One region of the Streptomyces sp. NEAU-W12 genome, then DNA from elsewhere that is predicted to be linked to it. Evidence: riboswitches for the same ligand, from Rfam matches in the RefSeq annotation. Region 1 holds a riboswitch; each other region holds the start of a gene.

Region 1 (5,283 bases):
AACCGCAGTACACCGGCAGGGCGTTGGCGCCGCACGCCTCGATCGCGTCGCACAGGGTGTCCACGAAGGCGGTGTTGCCGCTCAGTTCATGGGCCCGGTAGAAGAGCACGCCGACGGTCGGGCGGCCCTCCCGTACGGCGCGGGCGCCGTGGACGCCGTACTCCGGCATCTTCCGGGGCTGTTCGAACCCCTCGCCGGTGAGCAGGACGGTGTCCGACAGGAACCGGGCCAGCTCGGTCAGGTTGTCCGGGCCGCCCTCCACGAGGTACTTCAGCGCCTCCGCCACGACACCCGCGGGCACCGACGACTCGGCCATCAGCTCCGCGTCCGGCACGGTCTCCCCGCCGAGCAGCACCGTCGGGATCCCGGACGCCCTGAGCGCCGCGAGCCCGTCCTCCCAGGCACGCCTGCCGCCCAGCAGCCGTACGACGGCGAGGTCCGCGCCGTCCAGCAGCGCGGGCAGCCCGGCCGTCACGTCCACGCGGGTCGGGTTGCCGATCCGGTAGGACGCGCCGGTGGCGGCGCGGGCCGCCAGCAGATCGGTGTCGGCGGTCGACAACAACAACACTGTGCTCATGCAGGCGCTCCCGGTGGAATGAAAGGCAGTCCTTGCGGCGCGCCGGACTCGATGAGCCGCCACAGCGCGTCCGTGTCCGCGTGCTGTTCGATCAGGTCGCCGAGCCGGTCGAGCTGCTCCTCGCGCAGCGCGGCGAACGAGGTGTCGGGGGCCGGCACGAAACGGCGCCCCGCGGCGGCGGCCACCTCGCGCAGGAAGGCCCGGCGGAAACCGTCCGACTCCAGCGAGCCGTGCCAGTGCGTGCCCCAGGCCGCTTCGACCCGGCAGCCGTCCAGGCCGTGCCCTCGCTCGTCGGAGAGGAACACCTCACCTCCCCGCACGTCGGCGACCCCGTGATGGATCTCGTAGCCCTCGACGGGCTCCCCGAGGGCCTGCCCGACGGGCCGTGCGAGCGTCTTCTCCCGCGCGAACCGGACCCGTACGGGCAGGATGCCGAGCCCGTCGACCCGGCCGGCGCGGCTCTCCACGTCGTCCTCGATGCGCTCGCCGAGGATCTGGAAGCCGCCGCAGATCCCGAGCACGGGCCGCCCCTCGGCCGCCCGCCGTCTCAGCGCGTCGGCGAGTCCGCGCTCCCGCAGCCACTGGAGCGCCCGTACGGTGCCGCGCGTGCCCGGCACCACCACGAGGTCGGCGTCGGCCAGTTCCTCGGGCCGGTCCACGAAGCGGACCACGACGCCCGGTTCGGCGGCCAGCGCGTCCACGTCCGTGAAGTTGGACATCAGCGGCACCGCGCACACGGCGACCCGCAGCACGTCCTCGCCGACCGGCGCGGTGACCGCGGACTCCCGCACGGCGCCCCGCAGGGACACGGCCAGCCCGTCCTCCTCGTCGATGCCGAGCCCGTGGCGGAAGGGCAGCACGCCGTAGGTGCGCCGCCCGGTCAGACCGTGCAGCATGTCCAGGCCCGGTTCGAGGAGTGACACATCGCCCCGGAACTTGTTCACCAGGAACCCGGCGACCAGTTCCTGGTCCTCGGGGGAGAGCAGCGCGACGGTGCCGAAGAAGGAGGCGAAGACGCCGCCGCGGTCGATGTCGCCGACGACGAGGACGGGGAGCCCGGCGTTCCTCGCGATCCCCATGTTGACGATGTCGGTGCGCCGCAGATTTATCTCGGCCGGGCTGCCGGCCCCTTCACAGATCACCGCGTCATACGTGCCCCGCAACTGCGCGAGACAGTCCAGCACCGTGCCCAGGAGCTGCTGCTGCCGCCCGCCGTGGTAGCCGCGCGCGCTCAGCTCGCCGACCGCCCGGCCCAGCAGGACGACCTGGCTGCTCCGTTCCCCGCCGGGCTTGAGCAGCACCGGGTTCATCAGCGCGTGCGGCTCCACCCGGCAGGCCTGGGCCTGCATGGCCTGCGCCCGGCCGATCTCGGCGCCCTCCCGCGTCACGAACGAGTTCAGCGACATGTTCTGCGCCTTGAACGGCGCGACCTTGACGCCCTGCCGTACGAGCCACCGGCAGATCCCGGCGGTCACCACGCTCTTGCCGGCGTCCGATGTCGTACCGGCGACCAGCAGGCCCCCACCGCTCATGACGTACGTCCCTTCCCACGGTTCCCACGGCGTGCCGTCCGCATCACCGACCGTGTCACCGCTCGCACCGCGGGCCGTGCGACGGCGCCGGCACCGAGCGCCAGCCAGCCGATGCGGCGCGAGAGCCGCACCGCGCGGTCGATGTCCGCCACGGTCACGGCACGGCCGCCGCCGTTGAGGACGGGCCGGTGCTCGACCCGCCCGGCGTAGGACAGCGTCCCGCCGAGCCGCACGCCGAGCGCGCCCGCGAAGGACGCCTCCACGGGCCCTGCGTTGGGACTCGGATGACCGGCGGCATCCGCGCGCCAGGCCCGCACCGCTCCCCGGGGGTCCGGCCCGGCCGCCGAGGCGAGGACGGCGGTCAGTCGCGCTCCGGGCCACCCGGCGACGTCGTCGAGGCGCGCGGAGGCCCAGCCGTACCGCAGGTGGCGGGGGGACCTGTGGCCGACCATGGCGTCCAGGGTGTTGACGGCCCGGAACCCGAGCAGCCCCGGCACACCGGCGACGGCCCCCCACACCAGGGCGCCCACCACGGCGTCGGAGGTGTTCTCGGCGACGGACTCCACGACCGCGCGGGCGATCCCGTCGGCGTCCAGCGCCTGCGGGTCCCGCCCGCACAGGTGCGGCAGCCGTGCCCGCGCCGCCGCGAGGTCCCCGGACTCCAGGGCGCGCCCGACGGCGCGGGCCTCTTGGGCCAGCGACGTCCCTCCGACGACGGCCCAGGTGGCCGCGCCGGTCAGGGCCACCGAGGCGGCGGGGGAGGACCGTACGCAGCGTGCGGCCAGGCTCCCCAGAGCGACGGCCCCGCCGACGCAGACGGCGGTGTGCAGCGCGCCCCGGCCCCGGTCGTCCCGCCACAGCATGTGTTCCACGGCAGCCGCGGCCCGTCCGAAAGCGGCGACCGGATGCCCGCGGCGGGGATCGCCGAGGAGGAGGTCGCCGAGGAGGCCGGCAGCGGCGCCGTACGCGAACGCGCGATCGCCACCCATGGGTTCAACCGGGGAGGGATCCGGTGCGGGCGGTGGCCCCGAGCGGGGGCGGGGTGTCGCTGGTCGACCTCGACAGGCAGCCGGGCATGGCGATATGTCCTCACTCAGGGTGTCCGCGCCCTGGTTCGACGAGACCGGCGGCGAGAGTTCCTGGCTCCCGGGGTGGTTCACCCCGGTGACAGTGGCGGGACCGCGCCGGAATCGCACCGGCTTCCTCTCCTGCCGCCCGTATTGGCTCCGGCAGTCCACCATGGTCCGGAAGAACCGTCAACTTGCCGTTGACCTGCGGGGCTGAAGTGTGCCGAGGCCCACAGAGGGCTTCCGGGGGGTGAACCCCGAAGGCGGCACGGGCACGACGAACGGGCGGTGCGGAGGCGACGCGCCCCGCACCGCCCGTCGGACGGGCCGTCAGGCCATGATCAGGTAGATCCCGTACGCCACCGCCGCCGCGCACGCCGCGAAGCAGGCGTAGGCGCCGGTGACCGCGAGGACCGCGGACCCGCCCCGGGCCGCGGCCCGTTCACGGCGGGACAGGCCGGTGATGCCCAGGGTGAACAGGGCCACCAGGGCCACGGTGACCACGAGGCTGACGCCGAAGACGGAACCGAGGGCGGCCCAGTCGATCTTCATGGTGCTCTTCTTCCTTCGCGTCCTGCTGGGGGGTCAGACCGTGGTCCTGGCCGGAGGGGCCGTCGGGTCGGCGGGGGCCGGGACGGTGGCCGAGAGCTCGTCGCTCACGTGGCCCGCCGGCGGGGTGGCCACCGCGGCCATGGCCGCGGTCACGACGCCGCCCTGCTCCTCGTCCGTCTCGTCGGTGCCGTTCACGTTGGTGTGGTCGACGACCTCGCGCCGGGAGATCTTCCAGATCGCCGCGCTGGATCCGACCAGGAAGACGGCGACGAGGGCGGTGCCCCAGCCGCCGAAGCCGCAGACCCACTCGGCGATCGCCGCGACCAGGGCCGCCGCCGGCAGCGTCAGACCCCAGGCGACGAACATCCGGGTGGCCGTCGACCAGCGGACCACACCGCCCTTGCGGCCCAGGCCCGCACCCATCACCGAACCGGAGACCGAGTGCGTGGTGGACAGGGAGAAACCGAGGTGGGAGGAGGCCAGGATGACCGTCGCGGCGCTCGTCTGGGCGGCGAAGCCCTGCTGCGGCTGGAGGTCGGTCAGGCCCTTGCCCATGGTGCGGATGATGCGCCAGCCGCCGAGGTAGGTGCCGAGCGCGATGGCGATGCCCGCGGAGAGGATGACCCACATCGGCGGGTCGGAGTCCGGGGCGAGGGTGCCGCCGGCGACCAGGGCCAGGGTGATGATGCCCATGGTCTTCTGGGCGTCGTTGGTGCCGTGGGCCAGGGAGACCAGGCCGGCCGAGGCGATCTGTCCGGCCCGGTACCCCTTCTCGGAGGCCTTGCTGTCGGCCGACCGGCGGCCCATGCGGTAGGTCAGCCGGGTCGCGAACATCGCGGCCAGGCCGGCGACCAGCGGCGCGGCGATCGCGGGGATCAGCACCTTGGTGACCAGGACGTCGCCGTGCACCGCGCCGAAGCCCGCCGAGGCGACGGTGGCGCCGATCAGGCCGCCCATCAGGGCGTGCGAGGAACTGGACGGCAGACCGACCAGCCAGGTCAGGAGGTTCCAGAGGATCGCGCCGACCAGTGCGGCGAAGATGACCTCGGGACGGATGCCGGCCTCGTCGACGAGGCCCTTGGAGATCGTGTTGGCGACCTCCACGGAGAGGAAGGCGCCCACCAGGTTGAGGACGGCGGACATGGCCACCGCCACCTTGGGCTTGAGAGCACCGGTCGAAATGGTCGTCGCCATCGCGTTCGCGGTGTCGTGGAAACCGTTCGTGAAATCGAACGCGAGTGCGGTTACCACCACAATCGCGAGGATCAGCGAGAAGCTTTCCATTTACCCAGGCAATCGTTCGAAGTCATTGGCGCGTTGAACGTAGGCAACCTGGATGAACGGAAGATGAACTGGGATGGGCATTGGGGTGACTGTGATGAATCCGACGGCTCCATGGCCGGCCGGAGACGGGTGCGGACGGGCAGTCGGGGGCGGAAGGCACGCCGTTGAAGAGATTCCGGTCACCCGGCAGGATCACGGCATGGCTGAGCGACAGGTCGACCGGCGGGGCGCGAGGAAGCGGCGGGGGCGGCAGGCGAGCGACGAGGAGGCC
Region 2 (5,283 bases), on a different contig from region 1:
AGGTCGTGCAGGGCCAGCAGCACGGTCGCCGGCAGCCGGCGCAGCACACCGAGGACGTCCAACTGGTGGCGGATGTCCAGGTGGTTGGTCGGTTCGTCGAGTACGAGCAGGGTGGGCCGCTGGGCGAGGGCACGAGCGATGAGGACGCGCTGGCGTTCGCCGCCCGAGAGCCGGTCGAAGCGGCGGTCGGCCAGATGGAGGGCATCCACCGAGGCGAGCGCGTCGTCGATGACGGCGGCGTCCTCCGCCGTGTCGCCGGCCAGCAGCCGCTGGTGCGGGGTGCGGCCCATGGCGACGACCTCACGGACGGCGAGGTCGAAGTCCGCGGCCGAGTCCTGCACGACCGCCGCCACCGTGCGGGCCAGGTGCCGTGCGGGCATCGACCGGACGTCGGTACCGTCGACGCGGACCGTCCCCGCGACGGGGCGCAGCACGCGGTAGACGGCCCTGAGCAGACTGGACTTGCCGCTGCCGTTGGGACCGACCAGCCCGACCACCTGCCCCGCGGACGCGGTCAGTGACACGTCGCGCACCAGGCGACGTGCACCGGCGGTGAGGGTGACGCCCTCGACGGACAGGTCGGTCGCGGCGCTCATGCCACTCCTCGGTCGGTGTTCCGCCGGGCGTCCCGGCGCATCAGCCACAGGAAGAACGGCCCGCCGCACAGCGCAGTGAGCACACCGACCGGTATCTCCAGGGGCGCCGCGACCGTGCGGGCGGCGATGTCGGCCCAGATCAGGAAGACCGCCCCGGCGAGCGCGGCCGTGGGAAGCACCCGGCGGTGCTCGCCGCCGACGAACAGGCGCACGATGTGCGGCAGCATCAGGCCGACGAAGCCGATCGGGCCGGCCGCCGCGACCAGGGCGCCTGTGACCAGGGAGAGCAGGACGAACATCCGGGCCCGGAAGCGGGCCACGTCCAGCCCCATGGTCGTCGCCGCCTCCTCACCGGCCAGCAGCAGGTTCAGGTTCCGGGCCTGCACCAGGAGAACGCCGATCCCCAGCAGCACCGCCAGCCCCGGCAGCCACAGAGTGTCCCAGTTGACGCCACCGAGGCCGCCAAGGGTCCAGGCGAGCACGGCCCGGGCCTCGTTGCCGCGGTCGGTGGTGAGCAGCAGCAGGTTGAGCACGGCGGTGAGCACCGACGCGATCGCCACCCCCGACAGGACCAGACGCGTCGAGGTGATGCGTCCGCCGGTGCGGGCGGTGGAGTAGACGAGCAGCAGCGCGCCGAGCGCACCGGCGAACGCGGCGGCGGACAGGGAGAGGGGGCCGACGACGCTGACCCCGAAGACGATGACCGCGACCGCGCCGAGGGACGCCCCGGAGGAGACCCCGAGCAGGTAGGGCTCGGCGAGCGGGTTGCGGACCAGTGCCTGCAGGGCGGTGCCCACCACCGCGAGGCCGGCGCCGGTCACGGCCCCGAGCAGGACGCGCGGCGCCCGTACGTCCAGCACGATGGTCTCCCGTGCGCCGGACCAGTCCTGCCGCGTCCAGTCGGCGCCCAGCGCGTGCGTCACGATGCCCCAGACCTGGCCGGGCGGTACCCGGACCGAACCGATGGCCAGGCCCGCCGTCGCGGAGGCCACGAGCAGGACGGCCAGCACGAGCAGGACGCCGGTCATGGCCGTGCGGCCCTCCTCGCGCCCCTTTGCCGAAACCGGGCCGGCGGGGGCCCCGGTGACGGTGCCCGTCACCGGAAGCTCTGCGGATGCAGCCCGCGGGCCAGGTCCTCGACCGCGTACGCCGACCGGATACCGATCAGGGTCGCGGTCAGCGGCAGGACGACGAACCGCTCGTTCTCGACGGCGGGCACGTCGGCGAGGGCGGGCTGGGAGAGCAGGAACTCCTTCTTCTGTTCGACGCTGCCGGCGCCGGCGTAGTCGTAGAGGGCGATCACCTCGGGCCGGCGCTCGACCACCTGTTCCCAGGAGACGTCACCGAAGACCTCGTCGAGGTCGGCGAAGACGTTCCTCCCGCCGGCCAGCCGGATCAGCTCGGTGCCCAGGCCCTTGCCGCCCGCGGTGAAGGCGCTCTTGTCGCCGCTGTCGTAGACAAAGACCGGTACCTCCGGCTCCCCTCCGACGGCGGACGCGGCCTCGCCGACCCTGCCCCGGAGGTCGGCGACCAGTTCGTCGGCACGGTCGGACACGTCGAAGATCCGGCCTATGGTGCGGATCTCGGCGTAGGTGTCCTCCATCGTCAGCTGCTTCTTGCCGCAGTACTCGCGGTTGAGGTACGTGTCGATGCCGGCATCGGCGAACGCCTGGCGGGAGCGGCCCTCGTTCTCGGCGAAGGCGCTGCCGTAGCCGCCGTAGACGAAGTCGGGTCCGGTGTCGAGGATCTTCTCGAACGACGGTTCCCTCTCGGCGAGTTCCGGTATCGCCTCGAAGTCCTCCCTCAGGTTCGGCAGGACGGCCGAGTCGGGGAAGGCGGTGCCCACCATGCGGTCCTTCAGACCGAGGGCGAGCATCAGTTCCGCGGGGTGCTGGTGGACGGTGACCACCCGGGACGGCGGTGCGTCGTACGTCGTGCGCACACCGCAGTTGTCGATGGTGACGGGGAAGCCCTCGGCCGCGGCCGCGGTGGCCCCCGCGTCGCCGGTGCCGTCGCCGGACGAGCCGCAGCCGGCGGTCAGCAGGGCCGCCGACAGCGCGACCGCCGCGGCCGTCGTGCGAAGGGACCGGCGCTTTCGCGCAGGGGTGAGCAGGGGAAACACGTGAAGCCTCCTGGAGTCCGCGCTCCTCGGGACGGGCCCGCGACAGGCCAGTGTCCTGACTCCCGGATCGACGTTCCCCCCGCCTTCCCGCGCGGTGCGCAGTGGCGTGTCGGAGGGGCGCTCCCCGGTCACAGTGGCGGGACCGTGCCGGATTCGCACCGGCTTCCTGTCTCCCGTCGCGGCGATGACCACGTGATACTACGTTTCCCTGGGGCGGGGGCGAAAGGGCGTACGGGATCGGCCGTACGCCCCCACTCCCGTCAGGTCTCGCGGACAGCCCGCAGGACGAGCCGCTCGGCGTTCTCGTCGTAGGGACGGCCGTCGAAACCGCCGAAGACCTCCACGCGGGCGAAGCCCGCCTCCTCGGCCATGCGGCGCAGCTCCACCGCGCTGTACACGAACCACACCAGGGTGGCCCGCGTGACCCGCTCTCCGCGGACCAGCACCCAGTCGCTGCGCAACCGGGCCCAGTCGTCGAGCACGGTGTCGGTCTGCACCATCAGGTCGTCACCGCGCCGCACCACCTTGGGCGGGGCGACCCTGCGGGCCAGCAGTTCCTTGCCCGCCAGGTCCAGGACCAGGACGCCGCCCGGGACCAGGCAGGAGTGCATGGTGCGCAGCACGCGTACGTTGTCGTCGGGATCCTCGAAGTACCCGAACGACGTGAACATGTTGAGGACGACGTCGAAGCCGTCCGGCGCCTCGTACCGGCGCGCGTCGGCCCGTACGTAGGCGACCCGGGCGCCGGCGTCGGCCGACCGCTTGCGCGCCCGGTCCAGCATGGCCGGGCTGAGGTCCACTCCGGTCACCTCATGACCGCGGCGGGCGAGCGGCACGGTGAACACCCCCGGACCGCAGCACAGGTCCAGCACCCGCGATCCGGGCGGGAAGGACAGCAGGGGAGAGGTGTCCAGCAGCTCCTCGGCCTGCCGGTGGCGCTGCTCGGAGAAGAGGAAGTCGTGGAACTCGGTCCAGAAGTCATCGTCCTGGAACCCACCCGTCCGTGTCATGCCGCGTCAGCGCTCCTTCGTCGTTTCCGTGGGAGAGGTGCCGCTGTGGCCTGCGGTGGCGCAGCGGCAGGAGCAAAAGGGGAAGCAGGAGGCACTGAGCGGCGGCCAGGAGCCAGAACGAGCCGGTGTCCCCGGCCCGTTCGCCGAGACCGTACAGTTGCCCGCCCAGCAGACCGCTCGCGCAGGCGCCCAGGCCCGCGGCCAGCCGCTGCTGACCGAAGACCACGGCGTCGGAGCGGGCACTTCGGCGCAGTGCCTCCAGGTCGTTCTTCAGGAACAGCACGATGTCGCCCAGGGTGATCAGCGCACCGCCCGCAAGCAGTGCCGCACGGGTGCCGATCGCCAGGAGGGCCAGCCCGGCCGCCAGCCCCGTGAAACCGACGGCCAGGGCGAGGACGTACGGCGTGCGCCGGATCAGGCCGGAGGCGAGGGGCTGCACGACGACGACCAGCGTGAAGCAGAGCAGAAGCACCAGGCTGTAGAACTCGCTCGAGGCCCGCTCGACGGCGTACACCGCCAGGAAGTGCTGGAAGTGGAAGTAGAGGTAGAACGCCAGCGCGTTGGCGGCGAAAGGCACGACGGCCACACCGGCCAGGAGACCGCTGCGGCCGGTGTCCGGGGTGGAGGTCCCTTTCCCGTCCGCGTCGGGCAGCCGGGCGTGGCCCGCCGTGACCGCGAGGAACAGGGCCGTGACGGCCGCGAACAGCCAGCCGGGCGAGGACAGTACGAACGGCCCGGCGACCAGAGGGCCCACGGCCATGCCCGCGTTGAGCGCCGCGTTGCCCGCCGACAGGAACGCCGGACGACGTTCGTCGTCCACGCCGTGCACCAGGTACGCCTTGTTGGCCGGCAGGTAGAGCGCGGCGCCGCAGCACGTCAGGATCAGCGCGCCGACAGCCAGCGGCGGCCAGCGCAACGCCATCAGCAGGCCGACGAAACCGGCCGTGCGGACCAGGAGCGCCCACAGCATCGTGCGGCGCAGCCCGATCCGGTCCGCCAGCGCCCCGCCCACGATGCCGCCGGAGAACTGCACGAGGGAGGCCACGGCGAGGACGGCGCCGACCGCGCCGAGATTCATACCGAGCCGTTCATGCAGGAAGACCGACATGAACGGCAGGACCATGAAGCTGCCGAGCGGAATCAGGAAGGAGCTGAGCAGCAGGAAGCGCGGCGGGCCGTCGAGCGGGAACAGCCCGGTCCGCGGGCCCGCCTCCCGCGCGGTGCGGTCAGCCACCGGAGACCTTCCGTCCGGCGCGGTCGGGGAACGGGTGGGTGAGCACGCGCAGGGCGTTGGCCGCGGCCACCGCCCGGTGTGTGGCGAGCTCGGCCGTCTCGGCCTCGGCGTAGACGATGCCCGCGTACCCGCGGCTGTCGCCCAGGTGCTCGACGGGGTCGCCGATCCGCTTGACCGGGTACCAGGCCGGCGCTCCCGGCATGTCCGCCAGGCGGTCGAGCCCGGCGACCCCGGTGAAGACGCCGGGTGCGGCCGGGTACCCCAGGACGAAGGCCACGGCCGGACCACCGGGCGGCGCGGCGTCGATCAGGCGGGGCCGGC
Region 3 (5,283 bases), on a different contig from region 1:
GCTGGTGCCGTTCCGCTCGGTACCGCTGGGCCTCGGCCCCGGCGAACAGGCCGACTTCCGCATCGACCCGGTGGAGACCCGCGCGTACACGGTGGGCACCTTCGGCGACGGCGACCTGGTCGTCGTGCTGTTCGAGGAGCGGGACGGGGAGCCCCGCTACCTCGCCGGGCACGACGACGGAGGGACCCCGCACAACGCGACGCTCGCGGTCCGGCTCGTCAAGGGCCGCCGCTACTTCGTCCGGATCCGCCTGTACTCCGCACGGGGTTCGGGCGAGACGGCGGTCATGTGCTGGTAGCAGCACCGGGCCGCTGCGACGGACGCCACGACCACTGTCCGGCGCCGGGGGAGCGGTCGGACGTCGGTCACCTTCGGGGGAGGGTGGCCGGCGCCCGGCCCACGCCACCCGCCGGCCCCACGGGACCGGACACGCCTTTGCGGGGAGCGGCGGTCGGCAGGGGCGCTCAGTAAGGGCGGTCGCCGGCGATGGCGACGCGCTCGGCGACCCGGCGCCCGCTGCCGTAGTCGTTGACGGCGTAGTGCTGGGTGGCGCGGTTGTCCCAGAAGGCGATGTCCCCCGGCTGCCAGCGAAAGCGCACCTGGAACTCCGGAACGTGCGCCTGCTGGAAGAGGTACCGCAGCAGCCGGTCGCTCTCGTCGCGGGTCATCCCCGTGATGTGGGTGGTGAAGGAGGTGTTCACGAACAGCATGCGCCGCCCGGTCTCGGGGTGGGTGCGCACGACCGGGTGCTCCACGGGCGGGAACCGGTCCTGATGGGGGATCAGCCGCTCGGGCCCGTAGAACCTGGCGAAGCCGGGGATGAAGTCGTGCACGGCCCGGGCGCCCTCGATGCGGTCCTTCACCTCCTGGGGAAGGTTGTCGTAGGCGGCCGCCATGTCCGCCCACATGGTGTCCCCGCCGAACGGGGGCACCTCGCGCACCTGGAGGACGGCGCCGAGCGCGGGCCGCTCCCGGAAGGTGACGTCGGCGTGCCAGACGTTCTCGTAGGTCGGGGTGGCCGGGTCACGCTTGTCGAAGCGGACGACGTCCTCGGTGGAACCGGTGGCGAGCAGCGGGTTCGTCTCCAGCTCGCCCCAGTGGCCGGCGAAGGCGCGCTGCTGGTCGGAGGTGAGGTGCTGGCCGCGGAAGAACAGCACCTTCCACTCCAGCAGGGCCCGGTTGAGTTCCTCGTGAAGCCCGGGGCCGAGCGGGCGTGCGAGGTCGACGCCCTTGATCTCGGCGCCGATCGTGCGCGCCTGCGGGACGACGTCGAACCGTTCGTAGGGGCGTTCCTGCTGCCCCTCGGGCAGCCGGCGCAGTGTGCGCCGTCCCTCGTGCATCCCGTCCTGCGGGATGCGCGCTTCGCGCAGGCCGACGGCCGGACCAGCGTGCGTGACGGTCATGAAGTGCTCCTTCTCGTGTCTGCGCTTCGCCGCGGTGTCCGGCGTCCGCGGGAGACGGGCGTGCGGACGGCCTTGGAAACGGCCGGGACGGCCGGGGCGGTGATGTCCGGGGCGTCCGCCGCAAGGACGGGAGCGCGGTCCGGTTTCAGGGTCGGGGTGCGTCGAGCCTGCGGCTCAAAGGCAGCCGGTTATCGACCGGAGCGTTCACAGCCGATTCGGTCCGGGACGCGCAGAGGCCCCGTCGTCGTGTTGAACCGGTGTGTGGTCACGGCACTGATTGTGGGATCCGCGCCGCACTCTGTCAACGGGGCGTCACCGGGAGGAAACGGCGGACGCGTGGAGGCCCGGCGTCACCGGGGTCCGCCCCGCCCCGTGCGGGGTGGTCCACCCCTGCCGGAACGCCGGCCTGCGCGGAGCCGGTGGGCCGGTGCGGCGCTCCGGTTGCGGCTCGCCTCATGGCCCGTCCCGACCGGCCAGGCAGCAGTCACCGCATTTCGAGCCGTTCGGTGCACGGTAGTAGAGGCAGCAACTGCGGCGCCGGAACGTGAGATCGGGCCCGGTGATCGTTCCCGTGCCCGCGAGCCGTCCGGTACCCAGCAGCTCGGTCGTGAGGCCGGTCAGCGGCTCGCGCAGCCCGGGGCGGGCCCTCAGCAGGGCATGGGCCGCCCCGACGAGTGCGGAGGCGGCGTTCCCGTCCAGCAGGCGCGGAGCGATCCTGACGCGGAGTCCGGCCGCGAGCCCTCGCAGATGGCCCATCACCTGCTCGTTGAGGGCGAGAGCGGGTTCGGGCAGCCGCTCGGCGTGCCAGCCGGCGGGGCGGGGCAGCCGGAGGGCCGGTCCGTCGTCGGCACGCTGCAGTTCCGTCAGGTCCGGGACGATCCCGTGCAGCAGTGCGCAAGCGAGGGCGGGGGACCACAGGCGTGCCGCGTGTCCGAGGTGGGCGATGGACACGTCGATCCGCGGTTCGCGGGTGTGGTGCCGGTGCGCCACGGCCTCGGCCAGGTCGGTGAAGCCCCTCGCATAGGAGTGGTCGAGCGGATGCCAGCCCTCGTCCCGGCCACCGACGTGCACGGCGAAGAAACCGCCGAGGGCCGCCACGTCCTGGAGAGCCGCGGCGACGGCCCCGGCAGAGGCCCGGGCATGTTCGGTCATGTCGGGGCGCTTCCTTTCCGGCGGGTGTACCGGCGCAGGGCCGGTGAGGGGGCGAGCGCGGTCTCAGGAAGCCGTACGCCGTCGCGGCGGCGTGATGGCGTACAGGTCGAGGATGTCCGGTGGGGGCACTACGCCGGGTCCGCCGGCGCGTGCCCAGGCGGCGATGTCCTCGGTGGCGTCCGGGTCGTTGACCAGTCCGAGCCAGACGGGCCGGGCGCCGGCGGCCCGGCCCGCCGCGGAGGGCTGGACGACGATGACGTTGGCCTGTTCGCACACGTCCAGGCACGCGGACACCCGTACCGGTACCTCCGCGCGCAGGCGCGCCGTCTGCGCCGCGTGGTCGACACCGGTCACCTTCGGGCTGCCACAGCAGCAGTCCCTGCACACGACCACTCGGCAGGGCGCCGGGGCGGGCTCCGAGGCCGCGACGTCGACGGACGTCGCTTCGGCCCTGCTCACGCCGTCAGGCATGCGGCATCGTTCCTCTCTTCCGGGGAGATCCGCCCCGGTGACACGTCGAGGAGGCGACCGCGTGAGTCTCCTGGCTCTCGGGTCGATGCGCGCTCCGCGCCTTCCCACCCTGGTGCGGGCAGTGGTCATGTGCGGGGCTCGCTCGCCGATCACAGTGGCGGGACCGCGCCGGATTCACACCGGCTTCCTCGTTCCGCCGTCGCCTTGTCGTCGGCCATCATGGCATCGCGCGGGCTCTCGCACCACGGTGGCCTCCGTCCTCGTCCCCGAGGTGGCCGGCCGGGCGGACAGGGCGTGCGCGGTGCTCACGGAATCGGGCCGGGCCAAACGCGCGGTGCGCGTCGGGTCGTCGGGGTCGTGCGCGGACGGGAACGTCATTCCGTCTCTTGGGCGTGCGGTGCCGTCGCGGGCGGCTCGGCCGGACGGTCCCGTCCTCCGTCGCGGCCGGACACCACGACGACAAGGAGTCCGACGACGGCCGCTGCGGCTGCGAGCCGTCCACCCGCCCGCGCCGCCCAGGCCGGCCGGCCCACCCCCCCGCGTCCCCGGGGCGTGCCCAGTTGCTCGGCCCTGCGGGCCGGCCGCAGCAACCGGAGCAGCAGGAGTACCGCGACCGGCAGCTGCAGCAGCCAGAGCACGGTGCGCGGCCACCCCCCGTACCAGACGTTGGTCCCGTACAGCAGGGTGTGCCACACGCTCAGCACGTACACGACGACGACGAACCGGTGCAGCCGTCGCCAGGCGTTCGCTCCGATGCGGTGCCGGACGTAGAACAACAGGCCCAGGGGGATCGCCAGATACAGGGCGCCCTGGCCGAGCGGGATGGCGACCCTGCCGGTCCCGGAGTCGTACCAGCCCGGCACGAAGCTGTCCGCGAAGCCCGCCCACAGCCGCTCGGCCCAGCCCGACTCCGCCTCGTAGCGGACGAGTTCCGCCGCGAACATCAGCGCGTGCGCGAGCATCAGGGCCATCGTGGTCAGGCTCGTGGTGCGGTGCCAGCGTTCCAGCACCCGCCGGGAGACCGGCAGCCGGGCGGGACGCGGTCCGGACAGCAGCAGTCCGAGCATCACCGTGCCCCACGCCCACAGCAGGCCCGACCACCCGAACGCCTGGCTGAGCAGGTACATCCAGTAGGTACCGGCGTCGGCCATGAACGGCATGACCGCGACCGTGTCGGAATCGCCCGAGCCCACACGCACGTACAGGAACACGAACACGGCCGCCGTGACCACCACCGCCGCGGTGGCGTCGGGCAGCGCGGAGCGCAGATCACCCCGCAGGGCGACACGGTCGGCGGGCGGGCGTTCTCGTCCCGGCCGGGCGGCGGTCCCGTCTTCGTCCGGATTCGCGTCTGACAGCATCGGGGCCTCCCGGGCACTGGCACCGCAGGGTTGGTGCGCGTGTGTCGTGGGGCAACCAGTCTGGCTGAGGGGACGGCACATCACCGATACCCGATCCGGCCAGAGCCCGGAGCGACGGCGAAGGCCGGCAGCTCACCGGTCCGCTGCGGGCCGCCGTCCCCGGCTCCTCACCGGGCCCGGTGGGCACCGCGGATCCGCCACCGCCGCACAGCCCGCGCGCGCAACCGCCCGGCTCCCCCGCCCCGGCTGCCGCACCACTCGCATTCAGGACAACCGCCGTTCCCCCACTGTCGCCGGGGCGCGGGTGCCTCTACGCTGATCCGCGCAGCCGGTTCGCGCCGCCCGTCCGCCCGGACGTCCGGTGGCGCGACGCAAGAGGGAACCCGGTGGGAATCCGGGACTGTCCCGCAGCGGTGAGTGGGAACGAACGCCGTCAAACGACACTGGGCCCGTGCCAGGGCCGGGGAAGTGACGGCCGGTAGGTGTCCGCGGATGTCCGGCGGGCGCGCCCACGAGTCCGAAAACCTGCCGCTGCGCCCGTGCGTCATGCGCGGGCTGTGCACGGTGACCTCGTGGACTGGGTCGGCGGTGCGGACGTCGCACGGCTTGCGTGTGACCGCGCCTCCTTCCCTTCCGGTGTGCAGGGCTCGGGACGGAGGAGAACGCGTGCGTGACCCAGCGAGCGCCCACCGGCTGTGCCGGTTCACGAACGCCTCGCCGCCCGGCGGACCGCGACGGGCCGGGCCGGCCCCGGCCGTGCGCGACCGGGGGGAACAGGGGCCGCCGGGCCGCGGCACCCTGTCCGGTGTCTGCCACGGCACCCTGGGCGAGCTGTACCAGGGACCGCTGCGGGCAGGTGCCGATCCGGACATCGCGGTGGTGTCCTTTCCCGTGAA

What was found. Region 1 has a riboswitch for cobalamin ahead of ORI94_RS03955 (cobalamin biosynthesis protein). Riboswitches for the same ligand answer to the same signal wherever they lie in the genome.
Region 2: linked by a shared signal. The riboswitch ahead of ORI94_RS06490 (ABC transporter substrate-binding protein) and the one ahead of ORI94_RS03955 (cobalamin biosynthesis protein) in region 1 are both predicted to bind cobalamin.
Region 3: linked by a shared signal. The riboswitch ahead of ORI94_RS06525 ((2Fe-2S) ferredoxin domain-containing protein) and the one ahead of ORI94_RS03955 (cobalamin biosynthesis protein) in region 1 are both predicted to bind cobalamin.

What each region holds. Positions count from the first base shown of each region.
Region 1 covers NZ_JAPJDM010000002.1:381,379-386,661, forward strand. The annotation lists gene cobN (cobaltochelatase subunit CobN) at 1-577, opposite strand, end outside; gene ORI94_RS03950 (cobyric acid synthase) at 574-2,109, opposite strand; gene ORI94_RS03955 (cobalamin biosynthesis protein) at 2,106-3,098, opposite strand; cobalamin riboswitch at 3,220-3,382, opposite strand; gene ORI94_RS03960 (hypothetical protein) at 3,507-3,728, opposite strand; gene ORI94_RS03965 (inorganic phosphate transporter) at 3,762-5,012, opposite strand; gene ORI94_RS03970 (class II aldolase/adducin family protein) at 5,212-5,283, shown strand, end outside.
Region 2 covers NZ_JAPJDM010000004.1:60,660-65,942, forward strand. The annotation lists gene ORI94_RS06480 (ABC transporter ATP-binding protein) at 1-596, opposite strand, end outside; gene ORI94_RS06485 (FecCD family ABC transporter permease) at 593-1,696, opposite strand; gene ORI94_RS06490 (ABC transporter substrate-binding protein) at 1,693-2,709, opposite strand; cobalamin riboswitch at 2,749-2,923, opposite strand; gene ORI94_RS06495 (class I SAM-dependent methyltransferase) at 2,979-3,728, opposite strand; gene ORI94_RS06500 (MFS transporter) at 3,697-4,962, opposite strand; gene ORI94_RS06505 (ATP-grasp domain-containing protein) at 4,955-5,283, opposite strand, start outside.
Region 3 covers NZ_JAPJDM010000004.1:68,640-73,922, reverse strand. The annotation lists gene ORI94_RS06540 (M12 family metallopeptidase) at 1-298, shown strand, start outside; gene ORI94_RS06535 (TauD/TfdA dioxygenase family protein) at 465-1,403, opposite strand; gene ORI94_RS06530 ((2Fe-2S)-binding protein) at 1,857-2,555, opposite strand; gene ORI94_RS06525 ((2Fe-2S) ferredoxin domain-containing protein) at 2,619-3,026, opposite strand; cobalamin riboswitch at 3,090-3,219, opposite strand; gene ORI94_RS06520 (ferric reductase-like transmembrane domain-containing protein) at 3,401-4,387, opposite strand; cobalamin riboswitch at 4,747-4,918, shown strand; gene ORI94_RS06515 (hypothetical protein) at 5,054-5,283, shown strand, end outside.